One region of the Rhizobium beringeri genome, then DNA from elsewhere that is predicted to be linked to it. Evidence: riboswitches for the same ligand, from Rfam matches in the RefSeq annotation. Region 1 holds a riboswitch; each other region holds the start of a gene.
The links. A riboswitch is a leader RNA that binds a small molecule or an ion and turns the genes downstream of it on or off. The one in region 1 is predicted to bind FMN.
Positions count from the first base shown of each region.

Region 2: another riboswitch for FMN. It lies ahead of ribB (3,4-dihydroxy-2-butanone-4-phosphate synthase); the one in region 1 lies ahead of ribN (riboflavin transporter RibN).
Region 3: another riboswitch for FMN. It lies ahead of ELH03_RS13415 (6,7-dimethyl-8-ribityllumazine synthase); the one in region 1 lies ahead of ribN (riboflavin transporter RibN).

Region 1 is NZ_SILG01000001.1:1,317,738-1,327,197, reverse strand. It holds gene ELH03_RS06815 (hypothetical protein) at 1-287, opposite strand, end outside; gene ELH03_RS06810 (class I SAM-dependent methyltransferase) at 453-1,058, shown strand; gene ELH03_RS06805 ((R)-mandelonitrile lyase) at 1,064-1,465, opposite strand; gene ELH03_RS06800 (aldo/keto reductase) at 1,708-2,694, shown strand; gene ELH03_RS06795 (esterase-like activity of phytase family protein) at 2,781-4,979, opposite strand; gene ribN (riboflavin transporter RibN) at 5,076-5,984, opposite strand; FMN riboswitch at 6,069-6,223, opposite strand; gene hupB (DNA-binding protein HupB) at 6,411-6,686, opposite strand; gene lon (endopeptidase La) at 6,893-9,310, opposite strand.
Region 2 is NZ_SILG01000001.1:2,216,123-2,225,582, forward strand. It holds gene ELH03_RS11180 (ABC transporter permease) at 1-805, shown strand, start outside; gene ELH03_RS11185 (sugar ABC transporter substrate-binding protein) at 923-1,852, shown strand; gene ELH03_RS11190 (sugar ABC transporter ATP-binding protein) at 1,881-3,359, shown strand; gene ELH03_RS11195 (SDR family oxidoreductase) at 3,382-4,170, shown strand; gene ELH03_RS11200 (hypothetical protein) at 4,204-4,395, shown strand; gene ELH03_RS11205 (glucose 1-dehydrogenase) at 4,453-5,235, shown strand; FMN riboswitch at 5,425-5,623, shown strand; gene ribB (3,4-dihydroxy-2-butanone-4-phosphate synthase) at 5,750-6,385, shown strand; gene ELH03_RS11215 (SDR family oxidoreductase) at 6,472-7,239, opposite strand; gene ELH03_RS11220 (DMT family transporter) at 7,568-8,476, shown strand; gene mobA (molybdenum cofactor guanylyltransferase MobA) at 8,486-9,115, shown strand; gene mobB (molybdopterin-guanine dinucleotide biosynthesis protein B) at 9,112-9,460, shown strand, end outside.
Region 3 is NZ_SILG01000001.1:2,643,673-2,653,132, reverse strand. It holds gene ELH03_RS13450 (VOC family protein) at 1-398, opposite strand, end outside; gene ELH03_RS13445 (CGNR zinc finger domain-containing protein) at 586-1,212, opposite strand; gene ELH03_RS13440 (alpha/beta fold hydrolase) at 1,383-2,078, shown strand; gene ELH03_RS13435 (TMEM175 family protein) at 2,116-2,715, shown strand; gene ELH03_RS13430 (IS110 family RNA-guided transposase) at 2,891-3,958, shown strand; gene ELH03_RS13425 (alpha/beta fold hydrolase) at 4,229-5,074, shown strand; gene ELH03_RS13420 (SDR family oxidoreductase) at 5,138-5,908, shown strand; gene ELH03_RS13415 (6,7-dimethyl-8-ribityllumazine synthase) at 5,975-6,409, opposite strand; FMN riboswitch at 6,488-6,630, opposite strand; gene ELH03_RS13410 (SRPBCC family protein) at 6,871-7,317, shown strand; gene ELH03_RS13405 (GCG_CRPN prefix-to-repeats domain-containing protein) at 7,549-7,857, shown strand; gene ELH03_RS13400 (hypothetical protein) at 7,973-8,197, opposite strand; gene ELH03_RS13395 (adenylate/guanylate cyclase domain-containing protein) at 8,482-9,460, shown strand, end outside.

The DNA.
Region 1 (9,460 bases):
TGGCGGCCGCTGTCCGACACGGAATCGACGCTGCCGCCGTCCTTCGGGTGCCAGGCGTGGTAATGGGGATTGGTGGTGATCAGCGTGATGGCCTTGCCATCTCTTTCGCCAAGCCGGAAGCGCATCTCGGCGAGCGGCCAGATCCGCTCGTAATCCTGCATGGTGATTCGCGCCTTCAACGCCTTGCGCTGCAGCGGCGCTTCGCCGGCCTCGGCTGGTGTTTCCAACATCACCTCCTCAGCTCCGCTGATGATGGCGTTGAATTCTTCAGGCCACATGCGTCTCATGAAATCGCTCCTCCCGAGGCTTTTTCGTCAGTTCACAGATGGAACTTAGCGGTTTGTTCGAAAGAAGCAAATTCCTGTCATGCGGTTGTCATCGGTGCCGGCTGCTCCTACCTTCCCGTCAAACCGCATCAGGGCCGCCAGTCGCCCGCAATCCCGAGATCAGAGATGAAGACACGTGAAGAAAGGCAGGCGCTCCGGGCGAGCATGCCGCGCACTCCGCTCAGCGCCCATCATATGGAAAACGCCCGGCTACTGCCGGATCGCGGCGAATTGCTTTATCGGATCCCGAACGGCGGCATCGGCGTCGAGGTCGGGGCAGCCTTCGGCGAATATACGGCGGAGATCCTGGAGAAGAATCGCCCGGCGCAGCTCTACCTCATCGATCCCTGGTCGATGGATCGCTACAGCTCCGGGCTAGACGCGATCCACTCGAATTTCGCGGCCGAGATCGCGGCCGGCCGGCTGCATCTGATGCAAGGCACATCGCTCGACAAGCTTGCCGAATTCGAGGACGATTTTCTCGACTGGGTCTATATCGATACCGACCATTCCTTCGAGCTCACCTGGCAGGAACTCCTGCTCTGCGACAAGAAGGTGAAGCGGACGGGGCGTATTGCCGGGCATGATTTCTGCACCGGCAATACGGTGAAGCCGATCGTCTACGGCGTCGTCGAGGCGGTCACCAAGTTCTGCAAGGATTACGGCTGGCAATTCGAGTTCCTGACGGTCGAATCGCACGCGCATTTTTCCTATTGCCTGAAGCGGCTCTGATCAGCTCACACTTTACCGAAATATTGCTCGTCGCTGACCTTTTCCATCCAGTCGACGTGGCTGCCGTCCAGCGCCTCATGGATGGCGATATGCGTCATCGCCGTATCCGGGGCAGCACCATGCCAGTGTTTTTCGCCCGGCGAGAACCAGACGGTATCGCCAGCGCGGATCTCGCGGATGTCCCCGCCCCAGCTCTGGGCGAGGCCCTTGCCTGATGTCACGATCAGCGTCTGGCCGAGCGGATGCGTATGCCAAGCCGTGCGGGCGCCGGGTTCGAAGGTGACGGAGACCGCCCTCGCCCGTGCCGGCGCCGGCGTTTCCATCAGCGGATCCTGGCGAACGGCGCCGGTGAAATAGTCAGCCGGTGGCTTCGTCGAGGGGCGAGAGCCGGCGGTTTTGATCTCCATGATCTGTCCTTTTCCATCCATTGCGGTTGAAGCCTTATATCGAGACGATATTTCATCGAGGCGACCAATCAAAGCCGGATCGGCAATTGCCGCGGAGTCACCCGCCTGATAGTTCCAGTGGCTTTCATCACCAAGGCGCGTCGCATCGTCTTTGATTCATGCGATGCGCTTTGGCTCTTTGTTTTTATGCATGTCGTTATCCCCACACACTTCCGGGCGACATGCAGTAGGGAGGATTTTTCATGAAACACCATGCATTCGGCCGCATGCCCTTCACCGTCACCAATGTCGGCTTCGGCGCCTGGCAGATCGGCGGCTCCTGGGGCGATATCAGCGAGGCCGACGGACGCGCGGCGCTGAATGCCGCGCTCGATGCCGGCATGACATTCATCGATACGGCAGATGTCTATGGCGACGGCCGCTCGGAAAAGATCATTGCCGACGTCCTGAAGGCGCGTGGGGCCAAGCGCCCGATGGTCGCCACCAAGGCGGGCCGCCGCCTCAACCCGCATGTCGCGGAAGGCTACACCAAGGCTAACCTTGAAGGCTTCATCGACCGCAGCCTCACGAATCTAGCCGTCGGCAGTCTCGACCTCGTGCAGCTCCACTGCCCGCCGCGCGAGGTGCTTTACCAGCCGGAGGTCTTCGATGGCCTGAACGAGCTGCAGAAGGCCGGCAAGATCAAGGGTTACGGCGTCAGCGTCGAAAAGGTCGAGGACGGCCTGAAGGCGATCGAATATCCCGGCGTCGTCAGCATCCAGATCATCTACAACATTTTCCGCCAGCGCCCCGACCATCTGTTCTTCCAGGAAGCGCGCCGCAAGAACTTGGCGATTATCGCCCGCGTGCCGCTCGCCAGCGGTCTTCTCTCCGGCAAGATCACCCAGGACACGCACTTCGCCAGCGACGACCACCGCAATTTCAACCGCAACGGCGAAGCCTTCGATGTCGGCGAGACCTTTGCCGGGGTGCCGTTCGAGATCGGCCTGCAGGCGGTGGAAGAGGTGCGCAAGCTGGTGCCGCAGGGCGCCACCATGGCCGCCTTCGCGCTCCGCTGGATCCTGATGAGCGATGCCGTTACCGTCGTCATCCCCGGAGCGCGTAACGCCGAGCAGGCCAGGGCCAACGCGGCCGCCGCCGACCTTGCGCCGCTTTCGGCCGATGTCATGGCAGCAACGCGCGAGATCTACGAGCGGCTGATCGCGCCGCATGTGCATCAGCGCTGGTAGGCCGTCGGACATTTCGAAACCAAAAATGGCCGGGCGAAAACCCGGCCATTTTCATGTCATCGATCCGTCAAGGTCAGTTGGTGGGCTCAGTTCGTGCCGACGAGATCGACCGGAAAGAACAGGGTCTCGCCGGAGGAGTCGCTGACGCCGTCATTGTCGGTGACCGCGTAGGCCTTGCCCGATGCGTCGAAGGTGAAGCCTTCAAGCTTGTCCAGCACATAGCCATTGGTCGCGGTCTTCAGTTCGCCGAGGAAGTCATGGGCTTCGGTCTTCTTGACGACCGGCAACTCGCCGCCGAGCTTGGCAGGCTTCAGCTCCGATATCGCGACCTTGTAGAGCTTCTTCAGCCTGGCGGCATCGCCGACGAGATTGTCGCGCTCGATGATGTAGACGCTGTCGCCCTGGGCGGAAATTTCCGACAGGCCGACCCAGCCGCTTTCCGTCTTGTCGAGCGGATAGCGCACAGCACCCCATTCCTTCTTCTTCGGATTGTAGGAGACGAGCTTGACGAAGCCCTTCTCGTCATCGCTCCACTCACGCTGGACCGCCATCCAGAGCGTCGTATCGTCGCCGGTGCCGACAATGGTCACGCCTTCGAAGCCGTAGCGGATTTCGTTGGCGACGAGCTCCTTCGGCAGGGCGATCTCGGCCTTGATGTCACCCTTGGCATTGACGTTGTAGAGGGCGTGCGGGACGAGCCGCTCGCTGTAACCTTCCGAGGCGAGCCAGAAGGAGCCGTCGGCAGCAGCCGCAATACCTTCGATGTCGAGCTTCTGGGCCGGGGCGCCATCACGCTTGACGACGAGAGCGTCGGTGATGACGGCCGGCTTCTTGCTGGCATCGATCGTGTAGATCGTCGGCTGCGAGCCCAGAACGCTGTCGCTGACGGCGTAGAGCATGCCCGGCTTGCCCGGAACGGCGGCGAGACCCGAAAGGGCTGCAAAGCCGATCGGATTGCCATCCTTCTCGGCGGAGACGATCTGCGGATAGGCCTTTTCGCCTTCCGAGCGCTCGTAGATCATCACATGCGAGCGCGCGCCGCCATCCTTGCCGAGGTCAAGCTCGTTGGCGGTCGCAAAAAGATTGCGCTTAGGGATGGCGATCGCGCCTTCCGGCGAAATGCCGGATGGCAACAGCTGGACAAGCTCGGGATCAGCTCCGGTATCCTTATAGACGCCGACGACCGAAGCGCGCTCGGCGAGCAGGAAGAAATACTGATCGTCGCCGAACTTGGCGGCTTCAAGGCCTTCGGGCTCGACGCCCTTCGATCCCGACCGGCTTTCCGGATAGTGGCCGATATGGGCGACGGCGCGTTCGAAGGATGCGCCCGATTCGTAGAGAAGCTTGCCCGTCTTGTCGAAGATGGTGAAGCCGCGCGAGCCGCCCTGGTAGTCGCCTTCATTGGCGACGACGAGGCGGTTGTCGTCCAGCCACTTCACGGCGTCGGGCTCGCGTAGCACACCCTTGGCTTCGCCTGAGAATTTCAGGGCGCCGTCACGCTTGGTGTCGATGCCCGTGAGATCGACGCTGCCGGCGGAGAAATGCGTCTTCACTTCAGCCGTGTTGGCGTCGATGATGACGATTTCGTTGTTCTCCTGCAATGTCAGGGCAATCTCGTTCAGGCCGTTGAAGGCGACGAATTCCGGTTCCGGATCCTCAGGAGCGACGCCGGCAAGCCCGGCCAGCGCGACGTGCTTGATGGTGCCGCAATCGACGGTGCCGTTCTTGACCTGGAAGACGACGAGGTCGCCAGCCGGCATTTGCGGGATCTTGCCGTCATTGACCTTTTCGTCGCGCTCGTTTTCGATCGCGATGGTGCCGAGCGTCTTGTCCTTGTTGAGGGCGATCGAATCCGGCTGGCCGCCGAGATCGCAGCTGTTTTCGATCTTCTTGGTCGCTACGTCGACGATCGCGAGACGGCCCGAGGGCTTCGCCTTGCTTTCGGAGGTGTTGATGGCAACGAGCGCCTTGCCGGCGCTGGAGGTGACCGATGTCGGCTCGCCGTCCATCATCACCGCACCGCCGGCCTTCGGAGCCTTGGCATCGGTAATGTCGATGAAGCCGATCGCGCCGAGCGGGCTGTCGCTATAGATCAGCGTGTTGCCGTCGTCGGTCGCTGAGATGATTTCGGCGGAGCTCACCGAAAGCTTGTCCTTGTCAGCCGGCAGGTTCTGCGCAACCGGAAAGGAAGCGACGCGGTTGAAAACCGGTTCGGCCGTGGCCGGAAAGGCGACGGATGCGAGAAGCGCGGCAGCGAGCGCTGCCTTGCGCGATGAAATTGTCATGAAATCCCCCAATGTGTCGAACATTCGAAACAGGAGTTTTCTGCGGGAGCGGCATGACAGAGGCATGACAGATGCGACATTTTGTACCTGAGCGCGTCAGGCTGGTTTGCGCTCTCTGCGCATCTCGTTTCGCATGATGAAGAGCGAAGCAGACAGGATGAGAGCCGCTCCCAGCCAGAGGTAACCCGCCGGCGCGTAGCCAAAGAACAGCCAACCGGCCAGAACGTTCAACGGCAGCTTCAGATCGTCGAACGGCTGGACGTAGGCGGCATCCGCTGCGGCATAGGCAAGCGTCAGGAAATACTGCGCTGCTGCGGTCAGCAGCCCCGCCAGCAGGAACAGGGCAAGTGTTGCACCCGTCGGTACTGCAAAACCTGCCATAAGCGCCAGCCCGCCGTTTATCGGCGTCAGCAGAACGAGCAGCCAGACGGTGATCGTCTCCGGTCGTTCAATGCCAGTCAGGCTCTTGGTGATCAGCGACGAGGCGCCCCACAGCAGCGCCGAGAGCACAGGCAAGAGTGCCGCCCAGCCAAAGCCGTCCGACCATGGCTGCAGGATGATCATGGCTCCGGTGAAACCCGCTGCCGTCGCTGCCCAGCGAGCCGGGCCGACGCGTTCACCCAGGAAAAGCCGGGCGCCCAGAATGATGAAGAAGGGCGAGGTCATCACCAGTGCGATCGCCTGCCAGATCGGTACGGCGGCAAGGCCGGCGACCCAGGCCTCGACACCGAGCGCGGCAAGCGCGACGCGCACGAGGTGACGCCAGGGATAGTGCGTGCGCATCGCCGCAAGGCCGAGCCTCTTGAGGAACGGCAGCGAAAACAGGAAGGCGAAGCCATATTGCCAGAAGGCTGCCGACGCCGAGGGAAAGGCAAGCTTCATCGTCAGCCATTGGGTGACGACGTTGAGAAGCGAAAAAGCAATGCCGGCAAGCACCATCCAGAGTGCACCGACAACGGCCCGGGACGGCGAGACTGCAAGGGAAGTCTGATTCATGTCTTTCATCCAGAACAGGGACCAACATAAATCAGGACGCATGAGGCACGGACACGAGCGACATGGCGGATCCCTGCCCTTCGCACGACCGACACTCATTCTCTTCCATCCGGACTTTAACCCTCGGCTCCGGAATCGCACCGGATCTGCTGACCCCTCCCCCGCTTGGACACAAGGGAAGGCGCTCGCGGGCTCGAGCCGAAACCCTTACCGCCGGTGGGGAGTTTCACCCCGCCCTGAGAACGGAAATGTCGTAGATCAAAGCCCGCGCGGCGGCAAGAGTGCTCTCAGATCAAAAAAGTAGAGCATGATGTCGTCCGAAAACCGCTCACACTTTTCGGCATCATGCTCTGAAGCAAAAGGGGTCCGGCAAAGCCGAACCCCTCTCAAATCCTGCACAACCGGTCTCGTTTCCGGCTGACGGATAATATCAGATCAGCCGTTGACGGCGTCCTTCAGGCCCTTGCCGGGCGTGAATTTTGGCACGTTGCGAGCCGGAATGTCGACTTCAGCGCCCGTCGACGGATTACGGCCCTTCGTTGCGGCACGATGAGAAACGGTGAAGCTGCCGAAACCCGCGAGGCGGATGTCGCCCTTGTTCTTGAGTTCAGCCTGGACAACGTCGAAAACCGCGTCAACAGCGGAAGCCGCGTCGGACTTCGTCAGTCCTGCCTTTTCGGCTACTGCGGACACGAGTTCATTCTTGTTCATGTTTCCACCCCTTTCTAAATGGTATGAAACGACTCAAAAGTAAGCTAGGCGCAGAATAGGTTTCATCAGGCCCGCCGAAAACCCAAAAGCCCTGCAAATCAAGGAAAAGCAAGCGTCTACATGACGTTTTCACAAAAAAGGCTGGCGTTTCCGCCAGCCTTTTTGCGTGTTTTGGGCCAATTGGGCATAAATGTGGCAAAGGCCACTCAATGCGCTATGGTTGCGCCTGTCTCATCGAGGCCTTCGACCGATGTGATGACCGGCGTTTCCACCGTGCCGTCCCATTCAATCGGCTCCGGCCGCCGGATCAGCGCATGCTTGATCACCTCGCCCATGCGGGATACCGGGATGATCTCCATGTTGTTCTTCACGTTATCAGGAATCTCCGCCAGGTCCTTGGCGTTTTCCTCCGGAATCAGCACCTTCTTGATGCCGCCGCGAAGCGCTGCGAGCAGCTTTTCCTTGAGACCGCCGATCGGCAGCACACGGCCGCGAAGGGTGATTTCACCGGTCATGGCGACATGCCTGTCCACAGGGATGCCGGTCATGATCGAGACGATCGCTGTTGCCATGGCGACGCCGGCCGAGGGGCCATCCTTCGGCGTTGCACCTTCCGGCACGTGCACGTGGATGTCGCTCTTGTCGAAGCGCGGCGGCTCGATGCCGAAATCGACAGCGCGCGAGCGGACATAGGAGGCCGCTGCCGAGATCGATTCCTTCATGACTTCCTTCAGATTGCCGGTGACCGTCATGCGGCCCTTGCCCGGCATCATCACACCTTCGATGGTCAGCAGCTCGCCACCGACTTCCGTCCAGGCAAGACCGGTCACGACGCCGACCTGATCCTCGCCCTCTGCTTCGCCATGGCGGAAGCGCGGGACGCCCAGGTAGTCGGAGATGTTGGCCGCCGTCACATGAACGGCCTTCGTCTTGCCCTTGATGATCTCAGTGACCGCCTTGCGGGCGAGTTTCATCAGTTCGCGTTCGAAGTTGCGGACGCCGGCTTCACGGGTGTACTGCTGGCTGATCGCCATCAGGGCGTCGTCGCTGACCGAGAATTCTTCCGGCTGCAACGCATGTTCCTTGATGGCCTTCGGCAGCAGGTGCCGCTTGGCGATTTCGCGCTTTTCATCCTCGGTGTAGCCGGCGATACGGATGATCTCCATGCGGTCCATCAGGGGCGCTGGAATATTCAGCGTATTCGCCGTCGTGATGAACATCACATCCGACAGGTCGTATTCGACTTCCAGATAGTGGTCCATGAAAGTCATGTTCTGCGCCGGATCGAGCACTTCCAGCAGGGCCGAGGACGGATCGCCGCGATAGTCCTGGCCGAGCTTGTCGATCTCGTCGAGCAGGAAGAGCGGGTTGGACTTCTTCGCCTTCTTCATCGACTGGATGACCTTGCCGGGCATCGAGCCGATATAGGTGCGGCGGTGACCGCGGATTTCGGCTTCGTCACGAACGCCGCCAAGCGCCATGCGGACATACTCACGGCCGGTCGCCTTGGCGATCGACTGGGCGAGCGAGGTCTTGCCGACACCCGGAGGACCGACGAGGCAGAGGATCGGGCCCTTGATCTTGGTGGCACGGGCCTGCACGGCCAGATATTCGACGATGCGCTCCTTGACCTTGTCGAGACCGAAGTGATCGGCTTCGAGGATCTTCTCGGCATTGTTGAGGTCGGCCTTGATCTTCGACTTCTTGCCCCAGGGAATGCCGAGCAGCCAGTCCAGATAATTGCGCACGACGGTGGCTTCCGCCGACATCGGGCTCATCTGGCGCAGCTTCTTCAGCTCCGCATCGGCCTTTTCACGGGCTTCCTTGGACAGCTTGGTCTTGGAGATGCGCTCTTCCAGTTCGCTCATCTCGTCGCGGCCTTCCTCGCCGTCGCCGAGTTCCTTCTGGATCGCCTTCATCTGTTCATTCAGGTAATACTCGCGCTGGGTCTTCTCCATCTGGCGCTTGACGCGCGAGCGGATGCGCTTTTCGACCTGCAGGACCGAGATCTCGCCTTCCATGAAGCCGAGGGCCTTTTCGAGGCGCTGCTTGACGCTGGTGGTCTCCAGCATCTCCTGCTTCTCGGTGATCTTGATCGACAGATGCGAAGCGACCGTATCGGCGAGCTTGGAATAGTCGTCGATCTGGCTGGCGGCGCCGACCACTTCGGGCGAAATCTTCTTGTTGAGCTTCACGTAGCTCTCGAATTCGGAGACGACCGAACGCGACAGGGCTTCCAGTTCGACCGGATCGTCATGCGGCTCCTCGAGCACATGGCCGAGCGCCTCATAGAAATCCTCGCGGCTGGTATAGGTGTCGATCTCGGCGCGGGCGCGACCTTCCACCAGAACCTTCACGGTGCCGTCGGGCAGCTTCAAGAGCTGCAACACGTTCGCCACGGTGCCGACATTGTGGATCGCGGAAGGATCCGGATCGTCGTCGCTGGCGTTGATCTGCGTCACCAGCATGATCTGCTTGTCGGAACCCATGACCTCTTCGAGCGCACGGATCGACTTTTCCCGTCCGACGAACAGCGGCACGATCATATGCGGGAAAACCACGATGTCGCGCAGGGGCAGAACAGGGTAGGCAGTGCTGCTCGCTACAGACGTTTTCTTCGTCATTTTATGTCCTTTCCATCGTCCCGTTGCCGGGCTCTCTGCACGGCCGCTTGGGACCGGCCGGCACTCTCACTTGTTGCTACAAGTGGAGGTTCTGACTACGCTTTTCAAGCCACGCTAACGCCCGCGTCCCTCGGATGTGACAGCTTTATT
Region 2 (9,460 bases), 900 kb from region 1:
CCTCGGCATCATGGCCGTCGGTATGACCTTTGTCATTCTGATCGGCGGCATCGATCTCTCCGTCGGCTCGGCGCTCGCTCTTGCGATGATGGTCATGGGCTGGACTGCGAATGTCGCCGGCCTACCGCTGCCGGTCGGGATCGCTTTTGCTCTGGTCGCAGCGGGCGTTTCGGGGCTGATCGTCGGACTTCTGGTGACGCAGTTCAGGGTTCCAGCCTTTATTGCCACTCTTGCGATGATGTCCGCGGCGCGCGGCGTCGCAAATATGATCACGGACGGCCAACAGATCGTCGGATTCCCCGACTGGTTCATGATGCTGGCAATCGATCGCCATTTCGGCGTGTTGACAGCCACTGTGTTTCTCATGCTTGCGGTTGTTCTTGCCGCGTGGCTTTTCCTGCACTTCCGGTCCGAAGGTCGCATGCTCTACGCGGTGGGAGGAAATCCGGAAGTCGCTCGGCTGGCGGGTATCAACGTCCCGCTCGTGACGATTGGCGTCTACGTCGCAAGTTCAGTCCTTGCGGGGCTCGCAGGCATCGTGCTCGCCGCGCGGCTGGATTCCGTTCAGCCGTCCAGTGGTCTGGGCTATGAGTTGGACACCATTGCCGCGGTCGTCATCGGCGGGACTTCGCTCTCTGGCGGTGCGGGCGGCATCGGTGGAACGCTGATCGGCGTTCTTATCATCGGCGTCCTTCGCAACGGTCTCAACCTTCTCAACGTCTCACCGTTCCTGCAGCAGGTGATCATCGGCATCGTCATCGTGCTCGCGGTCGGCGCGGAGACCATTCGTCGGCGTCGCGCCTGACGAGCGGGGTTCGCCGGGTTGGCGCACCCAGAATTCCGCTCCAAAAATTTGGGTCGGATCAATACCCCGAGGGGGAGGACACACCCGAGGGTTCCATCTAACAACGGAGGAAATACAATGAAAATTGCGCGCACCATGCTCGCGTCTGCTGCACTGCTCGGTCTCATGCTCGGCCCAGTACACGCGGCGGAACTGAAGAAGCTCGGCTTGGCCGTTGCCAACCTTCAGGCAAACTTCTTCAACCAGATCAAACAATCCGTCGAAGCCGAAGCCAAGAAGCGCGGCATCGAAGTCATCACAGTCGACGCAAAGGGCGACGGGCCGACACAGGTCAATCAGATCCAGGATCTCCTGACCCAGAAAATCGACGCGCTGATCTACATTCCGGCAGGTGCGGCGGCTGCGACCGTTCCGGTCAAGCTCGCAAAGAGCGCTGGTATTCCGGTCGTGAACGTTGACCGCAACGCCGAGGGAGCACCCGGCGATACCTTCCTTGCAACGGATTCCGTCGCGTCTGCCAAGGCCGTGTGCGACTACATCCTGAAGGAAGCCGGCGGCAAGGGGAAGATGGTCATCATCCACGGCCAGAAGGGCACGACGCCGGAAGTCGATCGTTCGAAGGGCTGCGCTGAATCTCTCAAGGCATATCCGGACGTCAAGGTTGTCGCCGAACAGTTCTCGAACATCTGGAGCCAGGACGAAGGATTCCAGATCATGCAGAATATGCTGCAGGCAAATCCGGACGTTTCGATCGTGTTCGCCCAGGCCGACGGTCTCGCCCTTGGCGCCGCGCAGGCGATCAAGGTCGCCAATCCTTCCCAGAAGATCGTGGTTGGCGGCTTCGATGGTGACACCGCAGCTCTCGAAGCGCTCAGCAAGGGCGTCTTCAACGTAACTGCGACCCAGCAGACGCAGAAGATGGGCCGCGACGCGGTTGAAAACGCCGCCAAGCTTGTCGCCGGGGAGAAGGTGCCGCCGGTCCAGCTCATGGATGCCACGCTGACAACCAAGGAAAACGTCGCAGGCTTCATCGCCAACCATCCGTAATGAAGTCGAGGTCTTGAGGAGGTGTGCCGTGACTGATCCAGTTCTTTCCCTGAGGGGCATATCCAAATGGTATGGGCCGCTCCAGGTTCTGAAGAATGTCAGCTTGGACGTCTATCCGGGCGAGGTAGTTGCACTTCTCGGTGAAAACGGAGCGGGCAAGTCAACACTATCCGGCATCATCGCCGGGTCCCGCACACCGTCCGAAGGATCAATGACATGGCTGGGGCAGCCTTATGCCCCGGCCACCCCAAGGGAAGCGATCGACAAGGGCGTTGTCCTGATCCACCAGGAGCTGCAGCTTCTGCCGCAGCTGTCGATCGCGGAAAACGTCTTCATCGGACGCTGGCCGATGAAGAACGGCGTCGTCGACCGTCCCCAAATGGTTCGCCGGGCCCAGGATCAGCTCGCTCGCTTGAACCTTCACATACCCGCAACGCGGAAGGTCGCCGGCCTTTCTACAGCAAATCAACAACTCATCGAAATCGCCAAGGCGTTGGCTCTCAATGCAAAGCTCCTGATCCTGGACGAGCCGACCGCGGCCCTTGGTGGCGCGGAGACGGAAGCTCTCTTCGAACAGGTTAGAAAGCTTCGTTCAGAGGGCGTCGGCATCGTCTACATTTCCCACCGCATGGAAGAGATCAAGCGAATAACCGACCGGATCGTCGTTCTTCGCGATGGCGAGCGCGTGCAGGAATTCTCAGACAGCGCGACCCCGGTGCGAACGATTGTCGAGAGCATGGTCGGACGCCCGCTTGACCGCTTGTTCCCTGCCCTGCCGGTTCCGACAGACCATCCGGTACTCCAGGTGTCCGGGCTGAGCTCGCCGGACAACTCGTTCCGTGACGTTACCTTCGATGTGCGCGCCGGGGAAATTCTCGGGATCGCCGGACTGGTTGGCGCCGGCCGCACGGAACTTGTCCGCGCCATTTCGGGCGCGGACCCAATCAGTGCAGGTTCGATCAAGCTGGAAGGCGAGGAACTCAGGCTGCGCGATCCGGCGGACGCGATCGCCAAGGGCATCGTGATGGTCCCGGAAGACCGTAAGGAGCAAGGCCTGGTTGTCGGGCACCGGATCGGCGAGAACATTATCTACGCCAATCTCGACAAGCTGGGCGGGCGTTGGATTACGCCGAGCGTCAAGCGCTCGTTTGCAGAGAAGGCAGTTGCCAAGTTCGGCGTAAAGGGCCGTGCGGAGCAATATGCCTCGGACCTGTCCGGCGGCAACCAGCAGAAGGTCGTCATCGCGAAATGGCTGATGCGCGATCCTAAGGTCGTCGTACTCGACGAACCGACGAGAGGCATCGACGTCGGCGCCCGAGCCGGCATCTACGACATCATCGTCAATCTTGCCAAACGGGGCGTGGCGGTCATCGTCGTAAGCTCGGACCTCGAGGAAGTTCTCGGAGTCTCCAATCGCATTCTCGTGCTTGCGCAAGGCAAGCAGGCGGGGATTCTCAATCGTGACCAGGCAAATGACGTTTCGGTCATGGAGCTAGCCACCATCTAAACAGACAGAGAAAGGAAGAGCGGTGTCCGACATCACTCTGAACGCCCCAAAGCTTTTCGATCTCAGCGGCCAGGTTGCCATCGTTACCGGAGCCGGCAGTGGCATTGGTCAGCGCATTGCCATCGGCCTTGCGCAATGCGGCGCCGACGTGGCGCTGCTCGACCGCCGAACCGACGACGGACTGGTCAAGACAGCTGAACATATTCGCGCCGCCGGCCGCCGCTCGATCCAGATCGCGGCGGATGTCACGAGCAAGTCTTCCCTTGGAGAGGCAATAGCACGTACTGAGGCAGACCTCGGCCCATTGACACTTGCAGTCAACGCGGCGGGCATCGCTAACGCGAACGCAGCGGAAGAAATGGAGGAGGATCAATATCAGACGTTGATGGATATCAACCTGAAAGGCGTCTTTCTTTCCTGCCAGGCAGAGGCTCGCGCCATGCTGAAGAATGGACGCGGCTCCATCGTCAACATCGCTTCCATGTCGGGTGTGATCGTAAACCGCGGGCTGAGCCAAGCGCACTATAACGCCTCCAAGGCCGGCGTGATCCATATGTCGAAGTCCATGGCGATGGAATGGGTCGACCGCGGCATTCGCGTCAACACCATCTCCCCCGGATACACGGCAACGCCCATGAACACCCGTCCGGAGATGGTCCACCAGACCAAGCTCTTCGAAGAGCAGACGCCGATGCAGCGCATGGCAGCGGTGGACGAGATGGTAGGCCCGGCGGTGTTCCTGCTGTCGAATGCGGCAAGTTTCGTGACCGGCGTCGATCTTCTCGTCGACGGCGGTTTCTGCTGCTGGTGATGCGATGAGAAAGCTCATTGCCGCCGCTGGAAAGTGACCGGTCTCGCTTCCTCCCTGGCTGAGATCGAGGCGCTGAAGGGACTAACGGGCATGACGGCGTGCGATATCGTCGTCTGCCCGCCCTTCACGCCGATCGAACGGGCTGTCGAACGGGCGGCGGGCTCGGACGTCGTCATCGGCGCTAAAGACTGCTTGAATTCGCGACAACCGGTTGAGATCCAATAATGATCGCATGGTAGGTCGCACCCAGATTTGCTGTTTATCGACGGACAAGGAAAGAGCATGAAACGCTTTGAGCAGAAGACTGTCGTCATTACTGGGGGTAGCCGCGGCATCGGCGCCGCCATCGCAAAACGTTTTGCGCGCGAGGGCGCCAATCTCGTCGTCTCGGCCAATGAGGACCTGGTCCATAGCGTTGCCGAACAGATCCGGGCCGAAGGCGGCAAGGCGATCTCATTCGTGGGCGATGTCACCGACAAGGCAAGCGTCATTGCACTCTATGATGCCGCCGAGAAAGAATTCGGCGCGGTCGACGTCTCGATCCAGAATGCCGGCGTCATCACCATCGCCCGGGTCGAGGACTTGACCGAAAACGAGTGGGACAAAGTCATGGCCGTCAACACCAAGGGCGTCTTCCTCTGCGCCCAGGAGGCGATATCAAGAATGCGCAAGCACAAGCGCGGCGGCCGCATCATCAACACCGCCTCCGGCCAAGCCCGCGACGGCTTCATCTTCACGCCGCATTATGCCGCCTCGAAAATGGGCGTCGTCGGCATCACCCAGAGCCTGGCCAAGGAAGTCGCAACCGAGAAAATCACCGTCAACGCCTTCTGCCCCGGCATCATCGAGACCGACATGTGGGCCTATAACGACCAGGCCTGGGGCAAGCTGCTCGGCAACTACGCCCCCGGCGAGCTGATGAAGGAATGGGTCGAGGGCATCCCGATGAAACGGGCCGGCTCCGGCGAAGACGTCGCCGGCCTGGTCACCTTCCTCGCCAGCGATGACGCCGCCTATATCACCGGCCAGACGATCAATGTCGACGGCGGCCTGATCATGTCCTGATGCAGGTCGCCCAACAGTGCGCAGTGGTTTTGGGCGACCTGCATGGAAGGATCAAACCACCAACCAAGCGCGGAAGGCGACCCGGTCGTCGCCTCCGTGTGAACAGTGTGTCCATCGGCGTTAGGGCAGCTTTGCATTTTTGCCCGGTCGACTGACCTTGCCATCCGCCTGTTTTTGATCCTATCTTTGAAATGTTCTCAGGGCGGGGTGTAATTCCCCACCGGCGGTATCAGGAGCAATCCTGGAGCCCGCGAGCGCTTCCGGCACTACAGCGCCGCGCGTCTTTCAGACGCGCAAAAGACGCTGTAGCACTTTGAATTGCTGGAAGGTCAGCAGATCCGGTGAGATGCCGGAGCCGACGGTATAGTCCGGATGGAAGAGGACAACACGGGCAGTCGCACTCCATCCTGGAGTCGGCTGACGTTTGTTCGCCCAAGGGCAGAAGGCTCGCTCACGGATTGAGCCGAGCAGACCATGTCAGCCCGCTGACATAACCCTTGAAAGGCCAGACAGCATGACTATCGCAACAATTGAAGATGCCATAACAGCCATTGCCAGCGGCAAGATGGTCGTCGTCGTCGACGACCAGAACCGGGAAAATGAAGGCGATATCGTGGTCGCGGCCGATGCCGTCACTCCGGAGACAATCGCTTTCATGATGACCCACGCCCGCGGTCTCGTTTGCATCGCCATGGAAGGCGAGCGTCTCGATGCGCTCGATATTCCGCTGATGGTACCCAACAACACGGAATCGCACAAAACTGCCTTCACGGTCTCGGTCGATTATCTCAAGGGCACGACGACGGGCATTTCTGCGGCGGACCGTGCCGCCACCGTCCGCGCCCTCGTCGACGATCGCGCAAAGCCTGACGAATTCGCCCGCCCCGGCCACATCTTTCCGCTCCGCGCCAACCCCCGCGGCGTGCTTGGCCGCCCCGGCCACACCGAAGCCGCCGTCGATCTCGCCCGCCTCGCCGGAAGGATCCCCGCCGGCGTCATCTGCGAAGTCGCCAACGACGACGGAACCATGTCCCGCCTGCCCGAACTCACGCTCTTCGCCGAACGCCACAACCTCCCCCTCGTCACCATCGAGGATCTGGTCGCCTACCTCGACCGCCAGGCCGAAAGAGACATACGCGAAGTCGCCTGATCGATGCTTTTGTTGCGGCGGCATAGCCCGCCGCAACAAAGAGCGTACCACAGTGATGACCCTGACGGCGCCTTCCCTTGCCCGCCCTATGTCCGGCTGATCGAAACCCCACCATCCGCCAGCATCGCCGTGCCGGTCACGAAGCTCGACATGTCGGAGGCGAGGAAAAGCGCCGCATTGGCGATCTCTTCGGGTTGCGCCATGCGTTTTAGCGCATGCAATCCCTCGACGAAGGCGAGCACTTCCGGCGTGGCATCAGGCGCGTTGGTGATGCTGGCGGGTGTGTCGGTGCCGCCGGGAAGCAGTGCGTTGACGCGGATCTTCTGCGCTCCGAGTTCAGCGGCGAGTACCTGCACGAAGCCGATCAGCCCCGCCTTGCTCGCCGCATAGGCGGCCATGCCAGGCATGCCGACGGTGTGGCCGACGAAAGTCGAGGTGAAGATCAGCGATCCGCCGCCTTTTCCCATCGCCGCCGACTGGTGCTTGGCGCCGAGGAAGGCGGCGGTGAGATTGGTCTCGATCGTCTCGCGCCAGCCCTCCACCGACAGCCCGGCGACCGGCCCCATCTCACCGAGGATGCCGGCATTGTTGAAGGCGATGTCGAGCCGGCCGAAACGCGAGACTGCCGTCTCGACGAGCCTTGCCTGCAGCGCCTCGTCCCTGACATCGCCTGATATGGCGACGGCCTGACCACCCTCCGCCTCAATTTCCGCGATGACCGCATCGAGCGCGTCCTGTCGCCGGCCGGTGACCACAAGCTTGGCGCCTTGCCGCGCAAAGAGTTTCGCCGCCGCGCGGCCGATGCCGGAGCTTGCGCCGGTGATGATTGCGATCTTGTCGTTGAGAAGTGTCATTTCGGTCTCTCCTGGGTTGTTGCGAGATCTGAGATGCTCAAACATCAGGCGATGCGGCCACCCGTTTCCCGCGCATGAAGAGAAAAACGCCTATGGCCGAACCGGCAGCGCGACGGCGCGTCCTCATCGACGCCTTGATTGCGGCATCGGAAATATCGGAATTCACTTTATAAAACGGGGATTTGTCGGGACTTCCACCCACACGCCTGCGTTGACATCAGCGCCATTGTGCACCGCATCATCGATTTATGGCTGGTGTGACATTCATCCGATTCCCTTCATGCATCTTCGCGACTAAAAGGGGCGCACAGGTAACGGGAATCTCTTCATGCCGCGGTCACGCAATACTGAGGGCGCCATCTATATGAGCATGGCGATGGCCGGCTTTTCTGCAAGCGACGCTCTATCCAAATCGGTGATCGCCTATATGAACGCCGGCGAGATCATGTTCCTGCGCGGCCTCTTCACCAGCCTGCTTGTCTATCTGATCGCCTGGAAAATGGGCGCGCTGCGTTCCTGGCGCATCATGCTGCAGCCGATGATCATCTTCAGGATCATCTGCGAAACACTCTCCGCCGTCACCTATATTACCGCGCTCGGCATGATGCCGATCGCCAATGCTTCGGCGATCCTGCAGTCGCTGCCGCTGGTCGTTACCTTCGGGGCTGCGCTGTTCTTCGGCGAGCCGGTCGGCTGGCGGCGCTGGTCGGCAATCCTCGTCGGCCTCGTCGGCGTGATGATCATTATCCGTCCCGGCCCCGATGGATTCACCGCCGCTGCCCTGCTCTGCGTCGCCGCGGTGCTGACGACGGCCGGCCGCGATCTCGCCACCCGGAGCATTAGCCCGGAGATTCCCTCGCTGATGATAACCGTCATCACCGCCATATCTGCCTCCTTCTTCGGCGCGCTGCTCATCCCGGTGCTCGGCGGCTGGCAGCCGGTCAGCGCTAACGCGCTTGGGCATCTCGTGCTCGCATCGGTGCTGGTGCTCGTCGGCTACCAGTCGGTCATCCTCGCCATGCGCACCGGCGAAATCTCCTTCGTCGCACCGTTCCGCTATACCAGCCTGATCTTTTCTTCCCTGCTCGGCTTCCTCTTCTTCGCCGAAGTGCCTGACAGCTGGACGCTCGTCGGGGCTGCGATCGTCATCGCCTCAGGGCTCTATACATTCTATCGTGAGGCCAAGCGCCGTGTGTCGCCGATCGCGCAGGAATCCGCCCCGCGCGCGCCGGTCTGAGGAAGGATGATGGCTGAATTCTCGCTCGACAGATCTGATATAGCAGGCGTTGTATTGGCCGGCGGCCGCTCGCAACGCATGGGCCGCGACAAGGCAGGCGTGATGCTCGGGGCCGAGAGCCTGCTCCATCATGTGCTGACCCGCCTCTCGCAGCAGACCCCGCTCGTTGCCGTCAATGCCGATGCCGCCGCCGAGGGCGTGCCTGTCGTTCCCGACCGATTTCGCGGCAAGGCCGGACCGATGGCCGGCATCCATGCCGCCATGGTCTATGCCGCCGGCCTACCCTCGATCACCCATGTTGTCACCGTCTCGGTGGATTGCCCGTTCTTCCCGGCCGATCTCGTCGTCCGGCTGGCGGCAGCGATCGAGCACCCGTCGCAGATCGCCATTGCCGCCTCCGAGGGCCGCAGCCATTCGGTCTTCGGGCTCTGGCCGGTGACGCTGGCCGCCGATCTCGGAGCCTGGATCGCCACCGACGAGAAGCGCCGCGTACGCGACTTCCTGTTACGGCATGACGTTACGGAAGTGGCGTTTCCGCTGCATCCGACCCGCGCCAGCCTGCTCGATCCCTTCTTCAACATCAACACGCCCGACGATCTCGTCGAGGCGGAACGCTGGCTGGAGGCCCTTCGCGGATGACTGCACCGAAAATTTTCGGCATCGCCGGCTGGAAGAACTCAGGCAAGACGGGGCTCGCCGTCCGACTGGTGACGGAGTTCACCCGCCGCGGCTACAGGATCTCGACGATCAAGCACGCCCATCATGATTTCGACATCGACAAGGTCGGGGCCGACAGCTACCGCCACCGCCAGGCCGGCGCCCACGAGGTCACCATCGTCTCCGGCACCCGCTACGCCATCATGCACGAGCTGCGCGGTGCGCCGGAACCCGAGTTCGAGGAGATCCTCGCCCGCCTCGCCCCCTGCGACCTCGTGCTGATCGAAGGTTATAAGCGCGAGCCGATCCCGAAGATCGAGGCCCGCC
Region 3 (9,460 bases), 1.3 Mb from region 1:
CGGAGTCGCCCGAACAGATAGGGTTCGTCCTTGCCTGCATAGACGCCGGCAGCGTCATGGAACACTTCGCTCACCTCGATGCCGCGGGCGATGAGATCGCGGCGGGCGGCCTCGATGTCGGAGACGATCAGGTAGAGCCCCTGGGCGGAACCGGGGGCTGCAGCGGTGACGTTCTTGCCGAAGATAATCGCGCAGCCGGAGCCGGGCGGGGTAAACTGGATCACACGGAAATCGGCATCATTGGCGAAGTCGGCGTCGAGCCGCCAGCCCAGGCCGTCGTAAAAACGTTTGGCGCGGTCGACGTCGGAAACGGGGATGACGACCACCTCGAGCTTGGTGTCGACGGGCTGTGTTCTCGGGGTCTCAATGGGGGTTTCACTGCGCATTGCATTGCTCATCTTCAGCTCCTTGGGGTTTTGGATGCGTTAAGAATGGCGATACATGTCAATGGCCAGTGGACCACAGCGCGGTGAGGCCGTCGAATCAATTATTCTGTCTGATTTGGCCGGTACCAGCGGATTCCATGCCTATTCCGATTGAAGGCAGATTCCGGCCCAGCCACGCAGAGATCCGGCTGACGGCGCATCACTCGTGATCCGCCTTCAGCCTATGCCGGTGGGCTGCCTGCTTTGCCCGGTTGCCGCACATCGCCATGCTGCACCAGCGCCGCCGGTGGCCACGGGTGTGGTCGGCAAAAAGCAACGTGCAGACCGGTCCCTCGCAGGCCTTCACTGTGGAGAAATCCTCGGTGCAGACGAATTGCGCCAGTGCTTCGCCGACCGGCAGCAGCAGTGCATCGGGCGAGCGCCATTTGCGCATCGGCTGAAGCGCCAGCGTCTCGTGCCCATCGGCGTGACTTGCCACGATGCGGCTGAAGCCCTCGTTGCGTTCGAGCAGGCGGTTCAACGGCTCCAGCTCGTTCAGGGCATTTGCCGGGAGTGGGCGGCCCTTGCGGGTGCGGACGAAATCCCTGAACCACTCGCGCAGATGCCTTGCCTGATCGGCAACATTGTCGAGTTCGCCGGGCAAGGCCTGCGCCCGCATCGCCTCCAGCGTTTCGTGAGGAACGAGTGCTGCTTGCTCCAGCCAGCGCAGCAGGCCTTCGCCGTCGTCGATCCAATCGACCGGCGTATCGACCGGTGTCGCGATCGAATTCAGAAAATCCAGCCCCAGCGCATCGCCAATGAAAAGGGCGGGTGAGCGGTTGCCCATCATAACTCCTGTTCCGGCCGCCGTGACACCAAGTGTGGGCGGCCTCTTGAAGACATAATTGACATGTAACCTGTTCGAATGGTCTTGACAAGTTATGCGATCCAATAGTAACCGTTATATCAGCATTGGATAGGTTACTTAATGTCATCAGGACGCAGAGGAGAAGGCCGATGTCCCGAGAGAATGTGAATGTTGTGCTGGTCCATGGCGCTTGGGCTGATGGTTCGAGCTGGTCGAAGATCATCCAGCTTCTGGCTGCCGAAGGCTTGACGGTGGTGGCAGCGCCGCTGCCGCTGACCTCCTTCAGTGACGATGTCGCGGCACTCGATCGCGCACTGGAGCGGTTGACGGGGCCAGTGGTTCTCGTCGGCCATGCCTATGCCGGCGCGGTGATCGCCGCGACCAGGGAAGAGAAGGTCAAGGGGCTTGTCTATATAGCGGCGCTGGCGCCCGACGAGGGCGAGACGGTGGCCGATATTTTCTATCGCGGCACGCCGCATCCGCAGGCGCCGAAGCTTTCGCCGGACAATCACGGCCTGATCTACCTGCCGGAGGAGGCCTTCGCCTCGGCATTCGCCCAGAATGCGACTGATGAGGAGCAGGCGGTACTGGCCGCCGTGCAGCGGCCGATTTCGCCGGCCTGCATCACTGTCCCCGTGTCGCGCCCGCTCTGGAAGGACCGCTCGGCCTGGTTCCTGGTCGCCGAACAGGACCGGATGATCGTTGCCGACAACCAGCGCTTCATGGCCGAGCGGATGCAGGCGCGGGTGCGCTCTCACGCCGCCGACCACACGCCAATCGTTACGGCGCCTGCCGCCGTGCTCGACATCGTCAGGGAGGCGGTCGCCGCAGTAGCAGCGGCCTGAATTCAGCCGTCAAAACATGGGATGAGGAGGAATTGAGATGCACGGACAGAAGATGACGACGGAGCGCGTGAGCGCGTTTTCGGACGCTCTGATCGCGGTGATCATGACCATCATGGTGCTGGAGCTGAAGGCGCCCGAGTCCCCTGAAATCACAGCCATGCTTGCGCTCTGGCCGACCCTGGTCAGCTACGCCTTGAGCTACCTGTTCATCGCGATCATCTGGATCAACCACCATCATTTGCTACGGCTGGTGCATTTTGCATCGACCCGGCTGATCTGGATCAATTTCGTGCACCTGTTCCTGGTGTCGCTGTTGCCGTTCACCACAGCCTGGATGGCGAGGACCGACCTCGCGCCGATGCCGGTTGCCGTCTACGCCGCCGTCTTCGTGCTGGTGAATGCCGCCTATCTCATGTTCGAGCGCGAGATCCTGGCGCATGTCGAGACGGATGCCATGCCTGAGCAAGCCCGCCGGCTGGCGCGCCGTCGAACCCTCGTTGGCCTGGCGATCTTTGCCCTGGCGGGGCTTGTTGCCCCCTTCGTACCGCTCCTCGGCTTCTTCCTGATCTGCTGCGCCCTCGTTCTCTATCTCCAGCCGGAGATCTTCAGCAGCCGCCTGCAAGGGCAGGCGGAATAACCACACGGAAAATATCAAACAAGTTATCAACGCAAAGGAGGTGGCATGAAAGAGGCCGCGCCCGTTGAGAGAACGGATCACTGAGATGCAGATGATGATCGAGGGACAGTCACACTTCCAGCCTTTCGGCTTATCCTATTGGGGTTTCGAAGATCTCAATAAGGGAGTTGGAAGCATGACTGCCTCTTATGTATACCATATCGGGGTCGACTATCACAAATCCTACAGCCACCTGGTGGTTCAGGACAGCAGCGGCAAGACGCTGAGATCCGGCCGGGTGAAGAACGACCGACAGTCGCTGGGCGGGTTTCTCGAACGCTATCGGGAGAACTCGCATGCGGTTGTCGAAGCGACGCGCAACTGGATGGTGATGTACGACTGGCTCGACGACATTTGTGATGATGTCGTTCTCGCCCATCCGCTGAAGGTTAAAGCGATCGCCGACGCCAAGATCAAGACCGACAAGATCGACGCGACGGTGCTGGCACATCTGCTCAGAGCCGACCTGGTACCCGAAGCCTGGGCGCCAAGCGAGAGATCGCGGGACCTTCGCGTCGCGCTGCGCGAGCGGATGTTTTACGTGCGCCTGCGCACGATGACCAAGAACCGCATCGTCACGGTGTTCGACCGCTATCCGGAGCAGACGGCGCAGTTGAAGAAGCTTGGCGATTTGTTTGGCAAGGCCGGCCGCGTCCAATTGGCTCAAGTGAACGTCTCGGAGATCGACCGCATCCAGATTGACCGTGGTCTCGCCTTCATCGGCGACATCGACATGCGGATCAAACAGTCGGAAGCGACGATCCGGGCGATGACCAAGGCCAATGCCAACGTCAAGCTGTTGAAGACGATCCCCGGCATCGGCGAGTTCTTCGCCCGGCTGATCGATGCGGAGATCGACAACATATCGCGGTTCCGCCACCCGAAGAAGCTTGCCGCCTATGCCGGGCTTGTGCCGTCGACCTATTCCTCCGGCGGCAAGACCTTCCACGGCAAGATCATCAAGCAGGGCAACAAGTGGCTGCGCTGGGCCTTCGTCGAGGCGGTAACACCTGCCATCGCCAGCGATCCGCAGCTGCGCGCCCAATACGAGCATCTGAAGATCAAAGGAGTAAACAAGGCGCGGGTTGCCATCGCGCGCAAGCTTTTGACGATCGCCTTCCAGATCCTGCGTGACCAGCGCGCCTACGAGCCGCGCGGCACCGCCACCATGGAAGGCGCGTCGACGATATCCCGGTTGTCCTGATGGCAGTCTAGCGAGCCCGGCAGGACTGGGCTGCGCTTCTCAAGGAGAATGGGAAACCGGGAGCCGAACGCCACTCTGTGACCGAAGCCCCAGGCATCAGGTCACGCATTGGAGACTGGTTCAAGAACCGAAGGACAGCAAAGCGATCTGTCCGGCGGAAAGAGAGACTTTGCCGATCGGTGCGAATGCCGGTCAAAACTTAACCGAACCCAAGGAAAAGCCGCCAAATGGTGGTGTTCTGCCCCTTGCGTTCTTTCATTGGAGACTGTCATGTCCACCATCAGATACCGCACCACCGACGTCGATGGCTTCAAGATCTTCTATCGTGAGGCAGGTTCGCCGGATGCTCCGAAGCTGCTTTTGCTGCACGGCTTTCCGAGCGCCGGCCACATGTTCCGCGACCTGATTCCGCTGCTGGCCGACCGCTTCCACATCGTCGCGCCCGATCTTCCGGGCTTCGGACAATCCGACCTGCCGGCGCGGCCTGCCACCTTCGACGGGATCGCGGCGACGATCGACCGCTTCACCGAAATCGTCGGCTTCGACCGTTACGCCGTCTATGTGTTCGACTACGGCGCACCGACGGGCTTCCGCCTCGCCGTGAAGCATCCCGATCGGATCACGGCGATCATCTCACAGAACGGCAATGCCTATGTCGAGGGCTTGAGCGACGGCTGGAACCCGATCCAGGCCTATTGGGAGGACGCCTCCGAGGAGAACCGCAATGCGCTGAAAGCGATGCTCCAGCCGGAGGCGACGATCTGGCAATATACCCACGGCGTCGCCGATCCGACCACGGTTTCGCCCGATGGCTATTCGCTCGACAATTTCTATCTGGCCCGGCCTGATGTTGAGGATGTGCAGCTTGATCTTTTCGGCGACTACAAGAGCAATGTCGCGCTCTACCCTGCCTTCCAGGAGTATTTCCGCACCCACAAGCCGCCGTTCCTGGCCGTGTGGGGCAAGAACGATCCGTTCTTCCTGCCGCCCGGCGCCGAAGCCTTCAAGCGCGATAATCCCAATGTGGTCGTCCGCTTCCTCGACACCGGCCATTTTGCGCTGGAAACGCACGCCGCCGAGATCGCGGCCGCGATCCGCGATTTTCTGGCCCGCTGACGGAAAACCCGGCCACGGCCCTCCGGAAGGGGGGCCGTGGCTCTCGCCAACAGGAGATCTGCCATGTCGAACTCAGTAGCCATCATTACCGGCGCCAGCCAGGGCATCGGCCAGGCAACGGCGCTGCGCCTGGCGCGCGATTTTTCGGCGCTGGTGCTGGTCGCCCGCAACCGCGCCAACCTTGAGGAGACCGCGCAAGCGGTGAGGGCGGTCGGCGCGCAGGCCCTCGTCATCGGCGCCGACCTTGCTGAGCCGGCGGCGGCGCAGGCCGTGGTCGATCAGGCGCTCGGTGCCCTCGGCCGCATCGATGCGCTGCTTAACATCGCCGGCGCGGTGCCGCAGATCGATCTTTTCGAAATGACCGACGCCCAGTGGGAGGGCGGACTGGCTCTGAAGCTGCATGGCGCGCGGCGCCTGACGATCGCGGCATGGCCGCCGTTGAAAGAGACCAAGGGCTCCGTCGTCCTGATGTCGGGCAATTCGGCGGTATTTCCGAAGGCACCCTATGCAGCGGTCGGAACGATCAATGCCGCCATTGTGGCGCTGGCCAAGGCCTTTTCCGATCGCGGTATCGCCGATGGCGTGCAGGTCAACAGCGTACTGCCCGGTCCCGTCATGACCGGCCGGCGCCGTTCCTATCTCAAGCACTGGGCGCCGCTGCACGGCCTGACCGTAGAAGAGGCGACCGCCAATTTCCCCGAGCAAGCAGGCATCGCCCGCTACGGCGAACCGGAGGAAATCGCCGAGCTGATGGCGTTCCTGGTATCGCCGGGCGCCCGCTGGATGACCGGCTCGACGCTGCGCATGGATGGCGGCGAGGTGAAGTCGATCTGATGTGGGCGACGGCGGGATTGCCCGCCGTCTTCATCGCCTGTTGTTCTTCTGCTCGTCGAGCCGCTGTCACGCGGCAAGAGCGGCGCGGGTTTTGCCGATCGTCAGAGCCGCCTTTGCTGCTTCACGGCCCTTCTCGACGAAATGTGCGCGGTAGATCTGCTTGTGGTGCTCGGTTTCCTGATACTGATGCGGCGTCAGCGACACGGAAAGTACCGGTACGCCCGTATCCATGCCGGCGCGCATCAGCCCATCGACGACGGCCTGGGCGACGAATTCGTGGCGGTAGATTCCGCCGTCGACGACGAAGGCCGCGGCAATGACGGCGCCGTAACGCCCGGTTGCCGCAAGATCGCGGGAGAGCAGCGGCATCTCGAATGCGCCGGGAACATCGAACACGTCGACCTGCTCGGGCGGAACGAGCTGGTAGAAACCATCAAGGGCGCGGTCGACGATGTCGGCGTGCCAGCTGGCTTTGACGAAGGCGTAGCGGGTGGGTGTCACGGTAATCTCCTTTGGCGAACAGACACATCACCCAAGGCGATCACGAACGTTCCCGACAGCCGCAAGGGCGGCAGGAACGCACGTTCTCTTTCATCCGGACTATGACCGTCGGCTCAGGCATCTCACCTGATCTGCTGACCCTTCCTGAGAAGGCGCTCGCGGGCTCGCAATCAAAATTGCATACCGCCGGTAGGGACTTTCACCCCGCCCTGAGAACGGCGCGAACAATAGGGGGAAGGCGACTGGCTGGCAATAGGTCGAAATGCTTTCGCGGCCGGAGCTGGATCAGGGCTCCGCAAGCGGCGATTTCGCTCGTTTGTCGATGGCGACGGGCAATCCCTCTTGCGGAGGAGGAGCTTGCGCCTACATGCTCTCTGTGAGGACATCCACGTCAGAAGCACGACAAGACAGGACGCGCTGTCTCCGCCTGGGCGGGGCCGTGACAACCATGGGAGAGAGTGATGCCAGAATCTTTCGTCGTTCACCGCGAGGCGCATATCGCGGCGCCGCCGGCTGCGGTGTTTGCACTGATGACCGATCCGGAGAAGATCCTGCGCTGGATGGGAACAGAAGCGCAGGTCGAGCCGCAGCCCGGCGGGCTCTATCTCGTCAACGTCACCGGCGCCCGCTTTGCACGCGGCTCGTTTCGTGAGGTGGTGCCGGTTCATCGCCTTGCTTACAGCTTCGGCTGGGACGGCAGCGAAGTGGTGCCGCCAGGGTCGAGCTTGGTCGAGATCGACCTGATCGAGCAGGGAGGCGGAACGCTGCTGCGGCTCACCCATAGCGGCCTGCCCAGCGCCGACCAATGCGCCGGCCATGCGGAAGGCTGGGCGCATTACCTCGAGCGGCTGACCGAAGTCGCCGCCGGGCGTGATCCAGGTCCCGACCCTTTTTACGGCAGGACGTAGCCCGGCTTTTCCACCTTCGACATCGCGCGCTGCCAGAACAGGATGATTTTAGACTGGATCAACCCAAAGTCTGAATCCTGTTCTAAATTAAAGAGTTAGAGCACGATTTCGTCCGAAACCGCTCACATTTTTCGGCATCACGCTCTAGCGCCAAACATGAACGCGCAGTTCATCTCCAGTTCAATTTAGCGGCCATAAAGTAGGGGCGGCTGGATTGAAATGGAGTTCTCGATGAAAGCACTTTCTATCGCGGCTGCCTTGCTCGTTGGCGGCCTCTCGATCGGTACCGCGGAGGCGATGCCGATGGGGACAATCAAAGTCCAGAGCAACGTCACAAAGGTCGACTACGCCTGCGGTCGCGGATGGCATCTGACGCGCTGGGGTGAATGCCGGCGAAACTGGAGACGCCCGCCGCCGGTAGCTTTCTACGGTGGTCCGCCCCGCTGGGGTTGGGAGCGGCGTCACCGGGATTGGGATGGCCCGCGCTGGCGCCATGAGAGGCGCTGGGATCGCGACCGGCGTTGGCGGGATGATGACTAAAGGTCTCGCTTAGATGTAAATGGACGAAGGCCGGAGCGATTTTCGCCCGGCCTTTTCTCATAAAACAGCTTCGCCGACGCTGACAGCCAGCGTTCTTGCGATTTGCCCGAGAGGGTCAGATCCTGCTGACGAGCCAGTGCGTGTCGTCGATCAATTCCTCGAGCTCGACGGGATCCTTGACGCCGAATTCGAACCATTCGACGAGTTCTTTCGCCTTGCGGCTGCTTTCCTCCGCCGTCAGCTCGACCTGATACCTTTCGCACCATCGCCGAAGGATCGACGTCAGCAGCGTCATGTCATTCCCATCCAGCGGATCTTTTGGCCAGAATATCGTGCCCATCGCACCCCTCAATCACACGATGACGAACGGCCCTATAATGGAATCAAAGTCGCGCAAGTTTAAAGTGTTTATTTTTTGTTTTCCACCGCAGTGGATGGTTTTTCGACAGGGGAGTGGACGCACTTTTGGGGTGACAGGTTGAGTCGATGGGAATGTCCTCACGGACACCCGTGGCGTGTCCTGATGAACGTGCAGGATATCTGCTTGTCGAACCCGGGATGACCGCAAGCGGTCACTCCGGGGATGTCCTTGCGGCTGCCCCGGTGAGCGTGCGATGTTAAGCTATGGATCTGCCGTCCCCCCTTGCCTGGCTGGTTGACGAGGCCGGCGCCTCGCCTGGTCCCGAACGGTTTCTGGCCGAACTCGGGCGCAGGCTGCTGGCCGATGGCCTGCCGCTTTCCGGCGGCGCGCTGACCCTTTCGGTGCCGCATCCGATCATAGCGCGGCGCACCTGGCTGTGGCGCGCCGAGACCGGTGCTGTCATCGAGGCGTTAGCCTTTGCCGCGGCTCCGCAGAGCGAGGCTGGGCGCGAGTGGCTGGCCGGGCTCGGGCCGGTATGGGAGGCCAGGATCGGGCCTACGCAGGATAATCAGGCATTGGACAGCCCGCTGCTTGGCTGGGCGGGGGTTGCAAACGGGGTAGGGGGCAGCGCATTCGGCCCGGCCGAGGCTGGCCTGCTGCACGAAGTTGCGCGTTTTTCTGCAGCCCCGCTCGCCGCTTTGGCGGCGCGGGAGGCGCGGGCCGCGCTGCTTGAAGCCTATCTCGGCCGGCGCAGCGCCGCCCGGGTGCAGGCCGGCGCGCTTGCCCGCGGCACCGGCGAGACCATCCGCGCAGCCCTTCTCTGCGCCGATCTGCGCGACTTCACCGCGCTCTCCGAGGTGACCGAGCCTCACGTGATGATCACCGTACTGGACGCCTGGTTCGACCGTGTCGCGGGCGCCGTGCATGCCTTCGGGGGCGAGGTGCTGAAGTTCATCGGCGACGGCGTGCTGGCGATCTTTCCGGTCACGGCTACGTCGAGCGAGAGCGACGCTGCCCGAGGGGATCGCGAGGCCTGCGAGGCCGCGCTGCGCGCGGTCGCCGCCAGCCGCGCGGGCATGGCCCACCTCGATCAGGTGCGCCAGGCGCAGGGGCTGGCGCCGCTGCCCTTCGGCGCAGCACTGCATTTCGGCGAGATCCTGTGGGGGAATATTGGTGCTGCCGACCGGCTGGATTTCACCGCCATCGGCCCCGCCGTCAATCTGGTCAGCCGGCTGGAAGGGC